3 regions of the Hungatella sp. SL.1.14 genome follow, and region 1 is predicted to be linked to each of the others. Evidence: predicted binding sites of a transcription regulator. Region 1 holds the regulator's gene; each other region holds the start of a gene.
The links. Region 1 encodes HrcA, which represses chaperone genes, less so after heat shock. Its sites were predicted from a motif close to TGTTAGCACTCNNNNNNNNNGAGTGCTAACA; they were not measured.
Positions count from the first base shown of each region.

Region 2: NE473_RS10310 (co-chaperone GroES) is a predicted target of HrcA. The motif match lies at 1,289-1,319, and genes of this name have one in related genera.
Region 3: NE473_RS14115 (Hsp20/alpha crystallin family protein) is a predicted target of HrcA. The motif match lies at 1,258-1,288, and genes of this name have one in related genera.

Region 1 is NZ_JANFYJ010000007.1:10,501-12,774, reverse strand. It holds gene dnaK (molecular chaperone DnaK) at 1-42, opposite strand, end outside; gene grpE (nucleotide exchange factor GrpE) at 144-812, opposite strand; gene hrcA (heat-inducible transcriptional repressor HrcA) at 824-1,873, opposite strand; gene NE473_RS09305 (3D domain-containing protein) at 2,186-2,274, shown strand, end outside.
Region 2 is NZ_JANFYJ010000007.1:244,324-246,597, reverse strand. It holds gene groL (chaperonin GroEL) at 1-812, opposite strand, end outside; gene NE473_RS10310 (co-chaperone GroES) at 905-1,195, opposite strand; gene NE473_RS10305 (hypothetical protein) at 1,461-2,069, shown strand; gene NE473_RS10300 (PHP domain-containing protein) at 2,163-2,274, opposite strand, start outside.
Region 3 is NZ_JANFYJ010000012.1:30,316-32,589, reverse strand. It holds gene NE473_RS14125 (response regulator) at 1-113, shown strand, start outside; gene NE473_RS14120 (3'-5' exonuclease) at 110-1,102, opposite strand; gene NE473_RS14115 (Hsp20/alpha crystallin family protein) at 1,418-1,846, shown strand; gene NE473_RS14110 (HdeD family acid-resistance protein) at 1,967-2,274, shown strand, end outside.

The sequences.
Region 1 (2,274 bases):
GCTGTTAGTAGTACCTAAGTCAATACCAATAATCTTGCCCATAGTTTTTTCCTCCTATATTGTCTTTTCTCTCATTTTTAATAAAACGGTTTATAACGATGTGTTCGCACGAAACTTGAAAGGATCCCGTTCAGTGCTCACAGTCAGTTTGCTACCTGAACCATGGAATGTCTCACCACGGTATCACGGTAGGTGTAGCCCTTTTGGAGTTCCATGGCAACCGTATTCTCGCCAAGGGACTCATCATCAATATGCATCACAGCATTGTGGAAATTCGGGTCGAATGGCTGACCCACCGCTTCGATCGGCTTTACACCGGTGTCTTCCAGCGTCTTCATAAGCTGTTTATATATTTTTTCCATTCCTTCTGCAAACGGAGTGCCCTTATCCTCCTCCGGAACGGCTGCAAGGCCTCTCTCGAAATTGTCGACAACCGGAAGTATCTTTTCAATGATATCTCTGGCGCCGATTTCAAACATGGCAGATTTTTCTTTCTCTGTTCTCTTTCTATAATTATCGAACTCGGCCATATTCCGCTGCAGACGGTCGGTCAGTTCTTCAATCTTGGCATCCTTCGGATCTTTTTTCTCTTTTTTCTTTCCAAAGAATCCTTTCTTCTCCGGTTCCGCCTGCTTTTCTTCTGCAGGCTCCTCATCTCCGGATTTCTCATCGGCGGCATCTTCGGCACACGCTTCGGTTTCCGCGGCTTCTGTTTCGCCTTTTTCTATTTCTTCGTTAACGGAACCGGTGTCTTCTGCCTTCATGGCCTCTTCTGCCAGTTCCTCTTCTATTCTCGTCTCTTCGCTGCTCACTGTTCTTCCCTTCACCTTTCATCTTTTTTCAGGATCGAATCCAGCTGCGTCATGAGATTCCGCAGCGTATTCAAAACCTTTTCATAGTCCATACGCTTCGGACCGATGATACCGATCGTTCCTCTCAAGCCCTCGCCCAGCTCGTAATTCGCTGTCACGATGCTGCAGTCCCTCATCGTCTGCACCGGCGCTTCCTCGCCGATATAGACCTGAATTCCCGAACTGCTCTCTGAACTGTTCACATCATCGACCAGCTCCTGAAGGAGTTCTTTCTGTTCCAGCGTACCGATCAGCCGGCTTGCCATCTCTCCGTCGCTCAACTCCGGATACTTGAAAATGTTCGTGGCACCGCTGGTGTAAATCTGCAAATCATCGTCATCTGCCCGGATTGCTTCTGCAACCTCATTGAGTACCCGGTCGACCACCTCGCTGTGTATGCCGGCCTGCTCCTTTAATCTGCTGATTACGTCCAGATTGATTTCCTCTATGGTCAGCCCGTTTAAGGCATTATTAAGAAGAATGTTAAGATTCAAAAGCCCTTCATCGCTTAACTGCTGGCTGATGGGGATCATGGTGTTCTTAATCATATTCCCTTCTACAACGATGACCACCAGAAGCTTTCCATCATCAACCCTGGACAGCTGGATGAACTTCAGCTTGTTTCTGTGATACTGGGGGGCGCTGATCAAAGCCGCGTAATTCGTGTTCTGCGCCAGGATTCTCGCCATCTGCTTTAACAGAAGCTCGACCCGGTCCACACGCTTTAGCATCAGGTCCTTGATTTCAGTAACCTCTTCTTCTTTCTCCTGCATGATCTGATCCACATAAAAGCGGTATCCCTTATCAGAGGGAATCCGCCCGGCCGACGTATGCGGCTGTACAATGTATCCCAGCTCCTCCAGATCAGACATCTCATTCCGGATCGTGGCTGAACTCAAATTCAAATCGGTGTACTTGGAAATAGTTCTGGAGCCAACCGGTTCGCCGGTTTCTAAGTACGTTTTTATGATGGCCTTCAAGATCGTAATCTTTCGGCCGTCTAACTGGTCCTTATCATTCAACCCGCCACACTTCCTTTCTGAGTCTTCCTGTTAGCACTCAACGTTTGGGAGTGCTAACATCTTCATTTCATAATATATTCTTTTTTCCCTCGTTTGTCAATACATTCGATTGAAAATTTTTTGAGAATTTTCTGTGAACTTCTTCTTTATAAATCATAAAGTGTTTTACCAAAATAAGACAAATGTTACAAACGTATTGACAGGATTTCCTTGACATTTAACATTTTTGTAATATAATGAAAATTGATACACCATAACAACGGTTTTTCCATCATATTAATATGGAAAAATCATGATATTGCGAGGTAAATCATGAAAAAGAAATCAGGTAAGGTTCTTCTTATGCTGTGCGTGACGCTCCTCTGTACCCTGTTTTTATCCATGACTGCTGCCGCCGAGGA
Region 2 (2,274 bases), 230 kb from region 1:
ACATTGAAGGTACCTCTTAACTTGTTGACGATTAAAGTGGTCAGAGCCTCGCCTTCGATGTCTTCTGCAATGATTAAGAGTCTTGCGCCGGACTGTACAACCTGCTCTAATAATGGAAGGATCTCCTGAATGTTGGAAATCTTCTTATCTGTAATAAGGATATACGGATCGTCTAAGTTTGCTTCCATCTTCTCCATATCGGTGCACATGTAAGCGGAAACGTATCCTCTGTCAAACTGCATACCTTCTACCAAGTCTAACTCGGTCTTCATGGTCTTGGATTCTTCAATGGTGATAACGCCGTTGTTGGAAACCTTCTCCATGGCATCGGCTACCATCTCGCCGACTGCATCGTCTGCTGCGGAAATTGCAGCTACTCTTGCGATGGAGGCTTTGCCCTTGATCGGCTCGCTCATCTTTGCGATCGCATCTACAGCTGCCTCAGTAGCTTTTCTCATACCCTTTCTTAAAACGATCGGGTTAGCGCCTGCAGCCACGTTCTTCATACCTTCATTGATCATCGCCTGAGCCAGAACGGTCGCTGTGGTGGTACCGTCACCAGCTACGTCATTGGTCTTTGTCGCAACTTCCTTAACCAGCTGGGCACCCATGTTCTCATATGGATCTTCCAGCTCGATCTCTTTTGCAATGGTTACACCATCGTTGGTGATAAGCGGAGCGCCGAAAGATTTGTCAAGAACAACGTTTCTTCCTTTCGGGCCCAGGGTTACACGAACTGTGTCTGCTAACTGATTTACGCCGGCTTCCAGTGCTTTTCTGGCGTCTACACCATATTTAATCTGCTTTGCCATGATTTCATTCCTCCAGTTTCTTTCTATCTATCGTTTTTGTTATGATTTCGGTATTGCCTGTTGATATTGTCTCAAGGTCTCAGGGATTCGGTTTATTCGATCACTGCCAGGATATCGTTCTGCTTTACGATAACCAGCTTATCTTTTTCGCTTTCACCTTCCACTTCGGTTCCTGAATACTTGGAAAAGATTACTTTATCGCCGACCTTTACCTGCATGGTCACTTCTTTGCCATCAACCAGGCCGCCTGGTCCTACTGCGATTACTTCCGCCTGCTGCGGTTTCTCTTTTGCCTGACCCGGTAAAACGATTCCGGATTTTGTCGTTTCCTCTGCAACCAATGGTTTTAATACTACCCTGTCAAATAATGGTACTAATTTCATTGCAATTCCTCCTCATACTGTTTCTATTGATTCTTTCTTTTTGTTTCGCAAATGGAAACTTCTTTTAACCACATACTAAGTTATATCACTCATTATTAGCACTGTCAATAGTTGAGTGCTAATTTTATATATTTTTTACAATTTCATTCCATAACTGAGAGCATTTTCCCATTCCTACATAGTTTATAGAAATTTTCTTATTATATACCTTTATTTTTTTCTTTATAAGTATTACAATAAGAATCAAATGAAAGGAGTGTTTCACATGGCAAAAAAGGGTAATGGTTTTGGGAAATTAGTGGCTTTTGCCACCATCGCGGGTGCCGTTGCGGCCGGTATCTCTTATTTTACGAAATATAAATCTTTCCATAAAGAACTGGAAGAAGATTTTCATGATTTTGAAGATGACGGGAATGACGACATTTCCAAGATTGACAGCACAATGAACAGGAACTACGTATCCCTTCACGCTGACAAAGATGAATTTAAGGTTGCGGCCGCCGATATGGCTGACGCCGCCAAGGATGCAGCCTCTGCCGCGAAGAACCTCGTGAAAGACGCAGCTAACATTGTGAACAGTACGGCCAGGGAAGCCGCTTCCGCAGTTGCCGATACAGCCAAGGATATGCTTGATACAGCCATGGACCGTTCAGAGGATGATGAGGAAGAAGATATCACCGAAGACGGCGGGCTCGATTACGCAGCCGGCGCTGCAGACAGTTTCAAAGAGGAACCGGAGCAGGCCGCAGATACCGAAGATAAAGAAGACTCAGATGAAGTTGAAGAAATATACGAAGGAACCGGTGATGCATTAAAGAAGTTTGCCGCAGAGGAATCCACGACGATTGTGGAGGATACGGTTGACGAACCATAACCATCCGGTAATTTAAGAAAGAGTTCCGGAGAATGAACGGTGCTTCCTGTCAGCGAAACAGGAAGCCACTCATTCCCTGGAACTCTTTTTTTGTTATTGTCTCACAAAAATCGGGGAAACCCAGGCTGTATCTCCATTTCTCAGATGTACCCGGAGCCGGTAACAGCTTCCCGCCTCCAGTGCAACCTTCTTTTCGCAGCTCATG
Region 3 (2,274 bases), on a different contig from region 1:
TGCGGGTCAATATGGCACATATCCGGAGAAAGCTGGAACTCAATCCGGCAGAACCTCAGTATATTTATACGGAAATCGGAGTCGGATACAGAATGCGGGAAAGCGAAACTTAATCGCTTCCCCGCATTTTCATATTTATTTTCTGTTTTCTGTGCTTCGTCTTTTCCACGCGCTTCTTCTTTGCTTCTTCCTTCTTTTCGCTGATCTGCCGCGCGCCTTCCTCATCAACCAGCTTCATGGTCTTAACGGCGTAGATTCGTCCGTCGTCACTGCGCTTCATGCGTATTTTACCCTTTAAATATCCATGCTCCGGGCAGATTCCCAGAGCAAAGTAAAACTTCTGATTCACAGAAAACCACCGTACCTTCTTTCTGAGCATGCGGTTGCAGCGGTAGCAGATTAAATCGGTGACCGTCTTGTCCGCGATAGCCTCCTCCTTTGTCTCAAAGGTTCTGGAAATGTATTTGGAGTATCCGGGAAAGATCAGATAGACCTCCTCCTCCTTACTCTCCGGCAGCCGGTAATAATCGGTTGACCAGTATTCCATCACCCGCTCAAAGTCCATGGCCGCCATGACCCGGCCGGTATAGTGGGCATCGTCAAGGGCCCGGTGAAATGGGCGGTCCTCCCTGATCCCCAGTTCTTCTACCGTGATATCCAGCGACTGTTTCTGTTTTCCGTCTCCCTGAAGAAGGCTGTAGAGCTTCTGAACATCGTAATAGAGAAGAGGCTTGTCAAAGGGAATTTCCACCCCGTAATACACCATATTTCTCTGCAGCTCCGTTAAGTCCATACTCCCCCAGGTACAAAATATGCAGTCGTCTCCACACCATTCCAGAAAGTCCCTGATTACAGTCTCAAATGTCTCTCCGTTTCGCTCCAGCTCAGCCATATCCATATGGGTGACCTCAGAGATCCGGTAATGCATCTGCGGATATACCCGCGGCCTGATCAGACGGCGGAACTCCCCGATCTCCTTCCGTTCTTCATCCAGACGAACCGCTCCGATTTCTATTATTTCAAAAGGAAAATGGTCAATCGTCCCCTCTTTTCCGTCGGGGCTCTGATTCCATTCCAAATCCAGTACTATATAATTCTTCATAAAAGTCTCCTTTGTGCTATTATATGATAGTTTCTCTGTTCATACAAGTTCATGCCTCCTATTTTGGACAATTATTTTTCCAAAAATCTCAATCAAAATCCATCAGTTTTTAATAATTGTATTTACAATATGAATTTTCTGTGAAAAAAGCATAAAATTAGCACTTTCTTATTGACAGTGCTAACAAATCGTGTTATAACATAGTTGTAACAAAAAAGAAGCACCACAAGGAAAAGGTGGCCGACTTTAAACCATATATGTGCTGCCGACAAGGTGTCAACACATATAAGAAATTCAAGTTAGGAGGAATGACTTATGATGATGCCTAGTATTTTTGGAGAAAACTTATTTGACGACTTTATGGAAGATGCTTTCAAGAGCCCGATTTTCGGGAAACGGGAAAAGAATCTGATGAAGACCGATATCAGAGAGAATGACAATGGTTATGAACTCGATATGGATCTGCCCGGATTTAAGAAAGATGAGATCACCGTTAATCTTCGTGACGGCTATGTAACCATCTCCGCCGAACGCGGTATGGAACGAAACGAAAAAGACGAGAAGACCGGCAAGTTCGTTCGCCAGGAGCGTTACAGCGGTTCGTGCCAGAGAAGCTTTTACGTGGGCGAGGATGTGAAACAGGAAGATATGAAGGCCCGCTTCGAGGACGGTATCCTGCATCTGGAGTTTCCGAAAGCTTCGCCAAAGCAGGTTGAGGAATCTCATCGCATCTTAATTGAATAACCGATAAATCCCGGAACGAAACAGTCCTCTGTTCCGGAACAGGGCGGGCCGCATCACTACGGTCCGCCCTGTTTTATCCAATTACCTCTATCCCCATATTCAGCTTAAAGGAGAATTATTATGATCTGGAAAGAAATGAAACGCTCATACCTTGTTATATCCATCTGTGCCGCGTTCCTGGGCCTTCTGCTGCTTTTACTGCCCGGCCCCACCCTGGCGACGGCCGGCATCTGCACCGGCGTCTGCTTTATCGTCTATGGCGTCACGAAGCTGGTTGAAATCACCCGGTTTAAAAGTTTCTTCGGTAAGTACTGGATGCACTGCCTGCTGGCTCTTTTCCCCATCGTATTCGGGGTTATTTTCCTTTTTAAACCGCTGGCCGCGACATCCATTCTTCCGTTCATCCTGGGCGTCTTTCTGGCTGTCTA